Regions from separate parts of the Aequorivita sediminis genome, predicted to be linked through region 2. Evidence: riboswitches for the same ligand, from Rfam matches in the RefSeq annotation. Region 2 holds a riboswitch; the other holds the start of a gene.
What was found. A riboswitch is a leader RNA that binds a small molecule or an ion and turns the genes downstream of it on or off. The one in region 2 is predicted to bind S-adenosylmethionine.

Region 1: another riboswitch for S-adenosylmethionine. It lies ahead of RT250_RS11190 (hypothetical protein); the one in region 2 lies ahead of RT250_RS12600 (hypothetical protein).

Annotation. Positions count from the first base shown of each region.
Region 1 is NZ_JAVLSO020000007.1:71,508-77,114, reverse strand. It holds gene RT250_RS11200 (sensor histidine kinase) at 100-1,512, shown strand; gene RT250_RS11195 (enoyl-CoA hydratase/isomerase family protein) at 1,676-2,458, shown strand; SAM-I-IV-variant riboswitch at 2,596-2,692, shown strand; gene RT250_RS11190 (hypothetical protein) at 2,879-3,229, shown strand; gene RT250_RS11185 (GIY-YIG nuclease family protein) at 3,195-3,356, opposite strand; tRNA gene RT250_RS11180 (tRNA-Asn) at 3,402-3,475, opposite strand; gene rseP (RIP metalloprotease RseP) at 3,638-4,963, opposite strand; gene RT250_RS11170 (M1 family metallopeptidase) at 5,191-5,607, opposite strand, start outside.
Region 2 is NZ_JAVLSO020000010.1:70,507-76,113, reverse strand. It holds gene RT250_RS12615 (ZIP family metal transporter) at 1-324, opposite strand, end outside; gene RT250_RS12610 (class I SAM-dependent methyltransferase) at 324-1,055, opposite strand; gene RT250_RS12605 (THUMP domain-containing class I SAM-dependent RNA methyltransferase) at 1,114-2,271, shown strand; SAM-I-IV-variant riboswitch at 2,667-2,762, shown strand; gene RT250_RS12600 (hypothetical protein) at 2,815-3,462, shown strand; gene RT250_RS12595 (hypothetical protein) at 3,661-4,029, shown strand; gene RT250_RS12590 (hypothetical protein) at 4,097-4,816, shown strand; gene RT250_RS12585 (SIR2 family NAD-dependent protein deacylase) at 4,829-5,515, shown strand.

The sequences.
Region 1 (5,607 bases), on a different contig from region 2:
TTCTAGTTTAAAGCGGATTAATTATTGCTATCTTTCTTCTTCAAAATGATATAAGTGTACTTTTATAAAAAATCGCTACGTACTAGAATCTTTCTCTCCATGATTTTCTTAGTCATTGGAGCCTCAGTACTCATTGCTATTGTAACCGTTAATCAATATAAAACAGAAGCCGAAGATTATCACCGTGATCGATTGTTGCGTAAAGAATCGGCTATTCGTGCTAATATTAAATACGTATTAGACAATACTACCTATCCCGAAGAAACAAACCAAATTCCGCTAATTTTTAAGGATAAGATTTACGAAATAAAAGATATCCACGGACTCGAAATTTTCCTTTACGACCTCGATGGAAATCTTTTAAAATCTTCAAGACCTTCTTTTTTCAGAGATACAGTTTCACAAAAAATCCCAGACTTGGTTTTGGATAGGCTTCAAAACTCATCACATAAAAATTATATAAAAGCTTTTGAAGAAGGTGGACAAAAATACCAATCGTCTTACACCTACATTACCGATAGTTATTTTAAGCCCTTAGCGATACTTAATCTACCGTATATAGAAGACGACGACCTAATCAACAAAGAGCTTACAGATTACCTCTACAGACTTGGAATCGCCTATTTACTAATGTTGTTAGTGGCGATTGCAATGGCATATTTTCTTTCAAAATATATTACTCGATCTTTAAAGGAAATAAGTGAAAAGTTAGCAGAAACCCGTTTTGATACTCGAAACAAGAAAATACACCTTAGCGACACTCCTTCCGAGATTTCGACACTAGTAAATGCGTATAATAGAATGATTGACGAGTTAGAAAAAAGTGCCGCACAGCTCGCTGCTAGCGAACGTGAAACTGCTTGGCGTGAAATGGCAAAGCAAGTAGCACACGAAATTAAAAATCCGCTTACCCCTATGCGACTAACAGTCCAGAGTTTTGAACGAAAATTTGATCGCAACGACCCAGATATTGAACAAAAAATTGCTGAGTACACCAACACCATGCTTCAGCAAATAGATACTTTGAGCTCCATTTCTTCGGCTTTTTCAACCTACGCAAAAATGCCAGCGCAGCAAGATGAAACACTAAACGTAGTTAAAATCACAAAATTAGCCTTAGAGATTTTTACTGAAAATTATATATATTTCTTTTCAGAAGAAGAGGAAGTTCGCGTACTATTCGACAGAACGCAGCTAGTTCGGGTAGTTACCAATCTAGTTAAAAATAGTATTCAATCTATTGAGCAGAAAAACCCTGAAGAACCACGTATCGAAGTCACAGTAAAATCGGAAGGAACTAGTGTGTTTATACGCGTTACAGACAATGGAGTTGGCGTACCTAACCAAAACAAAGAAAGAATATTTGAACCCCAATTTACCACTAAATCTAGTGGGATGGGACTAGGCTTAGGAATGGTAAAAAATATTGTTGAGAGATACGGCGGAACAATATCGCTAACTTCGACATCTGAAAAAACCACTTTTGAAGTTTCATTCCCAGCAATACAATAGGTTTTTAGTAGCTTTGTGGTAACAACTTTTTTAAACTCAAGATCTAGCAGCCGCACATACTGAATTTCTTACCAATTGGCATCCGAAACAATTAGTATCAAGGTCTTAAACCATAAAAAAGTTAGTGAACAAAAGAAAAAAGATTATCTAAAAAAAATAGAATATGAGCTATCAAAACATACTTTCAGAAACTGATAATGGTATTACAACCATCACAATTAATCGTCCATCAAAGTTAAACGCTTTAAATCGTGAAACCATTCAAGAACTTCACACTGCTTTTAAAGAAGCAGATGAATCTTCAGAGACAAAAGTGATTATTGTTACTGGTAGTGGTGAGAAAGCCTTCGTAGCCGGTGCAGACATTAGTGAGTTTGCAGATTTTTCGGTAGCTGAAGGAGGAAGTCTTGCGGCTAAAGGACAGGAATTACTTTTCGATTTTGTTGCAAACCTAAGTACTCCTGTAATTGCAGCTGTTAACGGTTTTGCTCTTGGTGGTGGCTTGGAATTAGCTATGGCAGCTCACTTCCGTATAGCTTCAGACAATGCTAAAATGGGATTACCGGAAGTTTCATTGGGAGTAATTCCTGGATATGGAGGTACGCAACGCCTGCCTCAGCTAGTTGGTAAAGGCCGTGCTATGGAAATGATTATGACAGCGGGAATGATTGATGCTAACCAAGCCTTGCAGTACGGATTAGTAAATCAAGTAACTACTCCTGAAGCATTAAATGAGACTACTGAAAAGATTGCAGGAAAGATTATGAGAAACTCCTCTGTTGCAATCAAATCGGCTATAAAAGCGATAAACGCTAATTACGAAGACGGCGTTAACGGATTTAATGTTGAAATTGAAGAATTTGGAAACTGCTTTGGTACCGAAGACTTTAAAGAAGGAACACAAGCATTTCTTAATAAGAGAAAACCAGATTTTCCTGGGAAATAATACCAAACAAGATATTCAATTTAAAGCCTTGCAGAAATGCTAGGCTTTTTGCTTTTGATTCGGAATTCCCCCCCTGCTACCAATCGAAAAAACCTTAAGTTTTCATTGGAGAAATAATTTCAAATTATTATATTTATAACTCTCATTCAGAATCACATTAAGTGATAGCAACCTGCTAAAACAGGCGAAGGTGCTAAAGAAATGTGCCTACTTCCAGGAAAAAAATGTTCTCAACCCATTTATTACAATTTTAAATATTAAGTGTTTCTAGGCCTCTAAAAACGCAACGAATAACAAGTTCAAAACTGACAAGTTTTGACTGAAAATTAGATTAAAAATTTGCGAAATATAACCTACGCAAAATTTTGATCTGTGAGATAATTTTTAGAAATGAATAATTATTAACCTAAATATATTTATATGACCAACATTACATTTAATGAATTGCTTAACGAGCACAAACACCTTTTAAAAGACTCTACTTACGTAAAAGTTTTTGATTTTTATATAAGTGGAAATACAGATCCAGAAAAGCTTCAAAGTTTGTTATTTCACGAAGAGACTGATTGGATTTACGATTCAAGTTGGGACAAATCGGATAGGGCCAATGGAAAAAACCCAATGAGACAAGAATACACCGATAAAATGAATAAAAAAAGAATCTCATTAGGTGTCAGTCCGCTTACTGAAAATGGTTATAACCCAGATGAAACATCTAAAAATTTCTGTATTGCGATTATAAAAAACTCGCCAAAGCACAGCGATCTTTAGCATTATAAGTGAATTTTCGAGGTTCAGGATTTTCGTGAAAAGCAATCCTTACATCAAAGTTTGAAGTGTATCCAATGTAAAACCTGGATAGACTATCTGAATATAATATGTAAACACAGTATTCCATAGTATTACAAAACAAAAAACCCAGACGGTTGTCTGGGTTTGTTTGCTCCTCTTCTTGGGCTCGAACCAAGGACCCTCTGATTAACAGTCAGATGCTCTAACCAACTGAGCTAAAGAGGAATTTATGTCTTGCCTTTGCCAGCTTTTACTTGCTATTACAATCCCTTAGATTGCGTAGGCGGGTGCAAATATAAGCCTTTTTTACATTCATCAAAATAAAAAAATAAAAAAATTTAAAAATTTTAACTTTTTTACCTTTCTGCTTAAACTTGCAGGTTTCTATTATTCAAATAACCAGCGATATATGTCGTTTCCATTGGCGAAAAGAACTAATGCAATTAATATGAAAAATCCAACCATTTGAGCATATTCCATAAACTTATCGTTAGGTTTTCTGCCTGAAATCATTTCATATAATAAAAACATTACATGTCCTCCATCCAAAGCAGGAATAGGTAGAATGTTCATAAACGCTAATATAATAGATATAAGCGCGGTTGTTTCCCAAAACCTCACCCAATCCCAAGCTTCTGGGAAAAGGTTACCAATGGCTCCAAAACCACCGACCTTAGTAGCTCCTTTTTTAGTGAATACATATTTAAATTGCGATGCATAATCCTTCAGCGTATTGTAACCATAACCAAAACCGCCAACAATACTTTCACCTAGAGTATAATCCACCTTAGTCTGACCCACTTGTGAAATAACTTCTTTTCTAGATACATTAATTCCTATTATCCCTTCATCATTAGGCTTAACTCTTAAAGTATCTTGACCATTGTTCCTTTCAACAACTATAATATTTTCATCATTCTTGGATAGTAACTTTTGAAACTCATCATAATATTTGATGCTTGTTCCATTAACCGCAATAATTTTATCGTTCTTTAAAAACCCTGCTTTACCAGCGGGATGATCTGCAAGTACAGTATCTATTACAGTTGATGTTCTTGGAAGAAACGGAAAGTGAGTGTCATTCTGAAACATTTTTGTTCCAGCGTCATCAGGTACTGAAATTGTTTCAATAGTTCCATCTGCATGTTTTACCTCAACCGAGGAAACGTCGCGTAAAAACATATACTTGTTAATTTTCATAACATCTTCAAATGGCTCTCCGTTCACTTTTAAAATATGATCTCCATTTCGGAAACCGTATTCTTCAAATTGCTCTGTAACCGCGAAGCCTTGAGGAATATCTTCGTTGGTAGTAATACTGCTTCCGTTGAAATACAGAAGACTCATATAAATAACAAAACCAACAATAATGTTTACTGTAACCCCACCAAGCATAATAATTAAACGTTGCCAAGTTGGTTTACTTCGGAATTCCCATGGTTGTGGCGGTTGTGCCATTTGTTCCTTATCCATACTCTCATCAATCATTCCGGATATTTTTACATAACCTCCTAAGGGCAACCAACCGATTCCGTAAACGGTTTCACCAATTTTCTTTTTAAAAAGTGAAAATTTCACATCAAAGAAAAGATAGAATTTTTCAACTCTAGTTTTAAAAAGTTTTGCGGGAATGAAATGTCCTAGTTCGTGAAGGACAATTAACAATGAAAGACTTAAAAGTAATTGTATAGCTTTAACAGCAAATGGACTCATAATTTCTTGAATAGATATTTATTAAAACAGTCGCGATTTTAAACAGGACTCATAGTCAAAAATCGAACCAATTCTTCAATTTTTCTGAGCAGTGTGTATATAGCTCCATTGAAAAATCGCACAAAAGTAATCTTTTAGAGCTTGCAAAAAAAATAAGCGGATGTGTTACTTGTTATTAATTAATGAAATTAAACGGTATATCCTCAACAGCTTTTGAATGATACCAACTAATTTTTCACTATAGTTTTATTGATAACTCCTTTGGAAGTTTCTAGTTGAAAAAACAAAATTCCACTTGGTAAGCTTGAAACATTAATGCTTTCTGAATAAGCCTCAGCATAAAGCAATTGCCCCAAGGCGTTAAATATTCTAACTTGAGAAACTTGGAGAGATTCAGATTTATTCAAATTTATTTTGCCAGAGGTAGGGTTTGGATACAATACAATTTGATTTTCTAAAGTGAAATCATTAACCCCTAAAATTACTTGGTCATTTCTTGAAATAATATCGTTTTCAGGATCGAATTGAACATTTTGCACGGTAAAATTCACGGAAGGCTGAAAGTTTTGCCCATTAAAAGTATTATCAAGGACTATGTCTAAAGATTCACCTTGTGTACCTATCAATCGAAGGGGCACAGGAAC
Region 2 (5,607 bases):
CATAAAGGCATGTATGCCTAAACTTATAAAGAGTATCCAAGGGAAATGTTTGTTTTCGGAATGCAAATGAATATGTCCATGTTCGGCCCCCTTTGAGAAAAATTCTAAAAATAGCTGCAAAAGTATACCTAGCATTATATATACACCAATACTTTTAGAATGGTCTTCAAATACGTGTGGTAACAATTCAAAAACTGTTATGGATAAAAGAAATCCACCGCTAAAAGCTAGGAAAACTTCCATATTGCGCATTTCCTTTTTCTTCAAGAAAAGTGCGACTATGTAACCTATAACTACGGCTAAAAAAAGTAAAATATAATTCATTAGTTAAAAATCAGGATTAATCTTTCTGAGGTTTTTTCATCAAATTTATTGAGTTTGTAATCTCCAAAAACTGCTTTTAACGTTACTCCTGCCTTATCAAAGTAGTCTTTAAAGTCTTTTAGCCTTAAAGCTTTTACCCTTTCAGTAAATGAATAATCAATTCCTTGATCGTTAAATCGGATGTTTTTTATGATATAACCATCTTCAACATATTTTTCAATATCAAATAAGATTCCACCAATTTCTTTTTTTTCTGAAGGAATTAATTTTTTAATAGCCAGATCGACGTTTAAAAAGTCTATAACTCCGTGTCCATTTGGTTTTAGCTCATATTTTATTGCTTTAATTGTTCTTAAGTTATCTTCTTCTTTTTCAAAATAACCAAAACTTGTATAAAGATTAAATACAGCGTCAAACTTTTTTGGATATGGTAAACACATATTGTGAACTTCAAAATGGAGTCTGGGTTTTTCGTATTGTTTAGCGTAAGCAATGCTTTCCTCAGAAAGATCTACTCCTGTTACATTAAAACCTTGTCGATATAAGTATTTTGAATGTCTGCCTTTCCCGCAGGCTAGATCTAAAATACTGTCATTCTTTTTTAATTTTAAATATTTAGTAAGCGTGTTCATAAACAACGCCGCTTCTCTGTGATTTCTATCTTTATATAAAATATGGTAATATGGCGTGTTAAACCAGGAAGCGTACCAATTGTTTTTTTCTTTTTGCATAGTTATCGTTTCACACTGCTAAAATACTGTATTTTTGCAGTAAAACTGATTATATATTATGGGAAAGAATTTTAAAATGGTAGCTAAAACCCTATACGGGATGGAAGAGCTACTGGCTCAGGAACTTCGTCAATTAGGAGCGTCTTCTATTGAATTAGGGACCCGAAATGTTTCCTTTGAAGGAGACACTGGCTTTATGTATAAAGCTAACCTATGCTGCCGTACTGCAATTAAAATTCTGAAGCCAATAACAGCTTTTAATATTTTCACAGAAGAAGATTTATATAAAAAAGTTTATGAGATGCCTTGGGAAAACTATATGGACGTAAAAGGTTCCTTAGCAGTTAATGCTACTGTTTTTTCAGATGTATTTACACATTCTCAGTATATCGCTTTAAAGACAAAAGATGCTATTGTTGACCGTTTTCGCGATAGGGAAGGAGTTAGGCCAGATGTGGATTTAGACCACCCTACCTTACGAATAAATGTGCATATAGATCGTAATATCTGTACTATTTCATTAGATAGTTCTGGGGAATCATTACACAAACGTGGTTATAAAGTAGAAAGTACTCTTGCCCCGATAAATGAAGTTTTAGCTGCAGGTATTTTAATGCTATCTGGTTGGCAAGGGCAGTGTGACTTTTTAGACCCGATGTGTGGGAGTGGAACTATGTTGACTGAAGCTGCAATGATAGCCTGTAATATTCCACCAAACTTGAATCGTGAGGAATTTGGCTTTGAAACTTGGCCTGATTTTGATGTAGATTTATATGAGAAAATAGAGGAAGCAGCTCTTAAAAAAGTTCGTGATTTCCCGCATAAAATTTATGGCTTTGATTCTGATCCTGTTGCTATTCATAAAACTAAGGAGAATATAAAAAGTGCAAATCTTCAAGAATTTATTGAGGTAAAACAACAAGATTTTTTCGAAAGTGAAAAACAAGGCGAAAAGTCGTTGTATATGGTTTTCAACCCACCTTATGATGAAAGAATATCTGTAAATGATATTCAAGAGTTTTATAGCTCTATTGGGAATACTTTAAAGCGTGGCTATCCTGGAACTCAGGCTTGGATGATTACTTCAAATATGGAAGCGCTTAAATTTGTTGGACTACGTCCTTCGAGAAAAATTAAGTTGTTTAACGGAAAACTAGAATCCAAACTTGTACGATACGAAATGTATGAAGGAAGTAGAAAAGCGTCTAAGCAATAAAATTTTATAATAATTTCCTACTTAGGAAAATTTCCTTCACAAAATTTTAGTCTATTTCTAAAATATCGCCTTCTTAATTATTAGTGAAAACGGTTATTGGCTTAGGAATTAGTTAATGATTGAAGTTTCCTTTGAACATATTTTTTGACTCACTTCTCTTCTATAATTGAAAAGCAATTTTTTAACTTTACCTGACAATTTATTATATCTGCAATATCACTGCAAACTGGCTCAGCAATTACCTTAGGTTTTGGGTATAGAATAAAGTTCCCAAAATCTATATAACCCGCTATAGCTTTATTGCAACTTGGGCGCTTTATATAAAAAGGTTTTTATTATCTATTGCGAAAACCATAATTTATTCTTGTTTTATTTAAAAATAAATCGTATTTATGCATTATCATTACGAGTTTCTTAATTGAAACAGCAACCTGCCTAAACAGGCGAAGGTGCTAAAACGATGAGCCGGTCCAGGAAAAATATGTTATCCTACACATTTCATTTGTTTTTTTGTAATGGTTTAATTTTTTAATTAAATCTATTATGGAACATTTTTTATTAAGCAGAAAAAAGAGAGAATTGCATAATTTAAACTTCTTAGAAGTTTTTAAAAACTTGTCTGATGAAGAACTCATAGACAGCTATAAAACTACACTTAAAGCCAATATTGAGGGCGTACATTTACAATCTTTACATTTAATAGCTTTGGATTTAGCTATTATCAAGCGATTTAATAAAATCCCGATTAAATTAAAAAACACTGTCTTAAGAATTAATGATGGTTTTGAAATTTCAAATTTAAGCGTAGAGAAAAAAGACCCAAAAATTCAAATCGCCAAGGAGATAAAGAAAATGTTTTCTACACAAACAGAAACTGAGTCTCAGGTAATTGTTGATATCGATTTGGGACCATATCGCGATGTTCAAAGAATGCGAATTTGGAATAACACTTACCTAAAATGCCATCAGACGGCAAGGAAGTCTAAAATGCTATTTAGCGAAAATATCGCAGTATATCCTAACTGGTGTTTTGTTAAGCCTGGGACAATTTTCTCGTTCACTTTAATCTTCGAAAACCTTCTTAAAGAATGCCTCTCCTTTGATTTAGTTGAAGATATACCAGAAATGGGTGGTTTCTTGTTTAACGGAATAAAGAAAAACAATTCCAACGTTTATCACCTACGGATGTAGAAAAGTTTAGGCAAGTTATAGCAGACTGAATCTATACGAGATGTTTTAAAGCAATTTAGATTGCGCTATACTAATCAAATCTCCTGCATAAACAAGAAGTTTACTAATACTCTACAATTATATAACCTATAAAAAGGGTAGTACCATAAAAGAGTATTTATCAACCAAAATCACAACAACTAATAATTAATTAAGAATATGAATCCCACTAGTGTTAAATTAAGCAATTCAAAAACCTCACAACTAATTGAAGTGCTTTTCTCTTCTATAGAAAAAGATACCATTGATGAATCAGAAATCATTACCCAAGATAAATTTCCTTATTTATTATGCTTACCGGCTGAGAATGTCGTGGCTTTATTAGATTTCACAGATGTTTCACCCTATGTGATTTGGTATTTTGATGAAAAACTTAACTTCTCTGGAAAAGGGTTTAGTTTGAATTTGGGTAAAGGTTATTGTAGAATACAAATTCGTACTAAGTATATGGTATTGTGGAATAGAGAAAGCCAATATTGTAAAGATTATGAGGCATTTAAATGTGAAAAAATTAATTTGATGGAATAAAGTTGAATTTATGAGAAATAATAATAATACATTAGAAAATAGGCATGAGTTTCTAGATAACGACCAGATGCCCATTGTCTTTTCAAGTCTAATAATAAATGTAGCGTCGGTCAACAAGAAGTTTGGAACATTGAAAGACTTTATATCAAATTTTGATTTAAATGGACAGACTAATGGGAAACTATTAATTTTAGCTGAAATGGCCTCTCCACCGTACAACCTTTTGCAAATTGTTGAAAATCAGCTTTGTCCCTTGGGGTTCGTAAATAAACGGGATTATGTATTTGCTGATGAAGAGTTAATACATGGTGCTGAAGATATATCTACACCTTACCTTAATCAAGCTCATCCTGCTTGTAAGAATATTCCTTGGTTAGGAAGCTTGATTAAAGCGGATGGGAACTTCGTCTGGTATAAGGAAAAGGTTGAGAAGGAGGTTCGAGAGATTGATTTTCCAATCGTTAAATTTAATGTATGGAAAGAAATAGCTGTACAGAAACCAGAGCAATCTGTGTTAAGAAATATCAAAATGAAACATGGGGCTGTACCAGAATCTAGATTAAAGTATATGAAAAAACTGCTTGAACTTGACAATTCAGGGCTTATCGAATTGTTTAATACGTACGTTGGGCGAAGACATTTTAGTATTGAAATGCAAAGCGATATAATGCTACTTCAGGATGAGCTAATAAAAAGAGATTTAGATTATAGTGCTATATACAACGGTAAATCATTCTCCTTTGCCAAGAAGATAAAATTAGTGGGGAAAAAAGTAATTACTATATAGAAAAACAAACTTATGAAGCATAAACATCACATTGTGTTTTTTACCGGTGCAGGTATTAGTCAGGAAAGTGGTATTCCCACTTTTAGAGATAACAACGGACTTTGGTCTAACCATAAAGTTGAAGACGTTGCGTCTATGGAAGGCTTTAGTAAAAACCCACAACTTGTATTGGATTTTTATAATGAAAGGCGTAGGGCAGTTGAAAATGCTCAACCAAACCTAGCGCACCAGTTAATTGCGGAATTGGAAGATAGATATGAAGTTTCTGTCATCACACAAAATGTAGATAATTTACACGAAAGAGCGGGCTCTACAAATGTTTTGCATTTGCACGGTGAACTGACAAAATGTAGAAGTATTAAAGATGAAAATCTTATTTACCCGTACACTAAAGATATCCAAGTTGGTGATTTGGCAGCCGATGGAGGTCAATTAAGACCACATATTGTATGGTTTGGCGAAGATGTTACTGAAATTGAGAGAGCCATTACAATAGCTGAAACGGCAGATTTATTTGTAATTGTTGGTACTTCAATGGTGGTGCAACCGGCGGGATCATTGCTACTGTCTGTTCCTGTGGATGCTCAAACAGTTTATATTGACATAAAGCCTGATGTAGAGGAAGGTATAAATTTATTGGTAATTAAAGAAAAAGCCACAACAGGGGTAAAGCTGTTGGTCGAAGAGTATCTGCCTTAATCCTTGACACTTGTATTTTCAATTATTTTTTATTGTGAAGCCGGCGAGGTTACAGAAAATAAGTGATCTCCATGGGCAACAGTTCTGCAAAC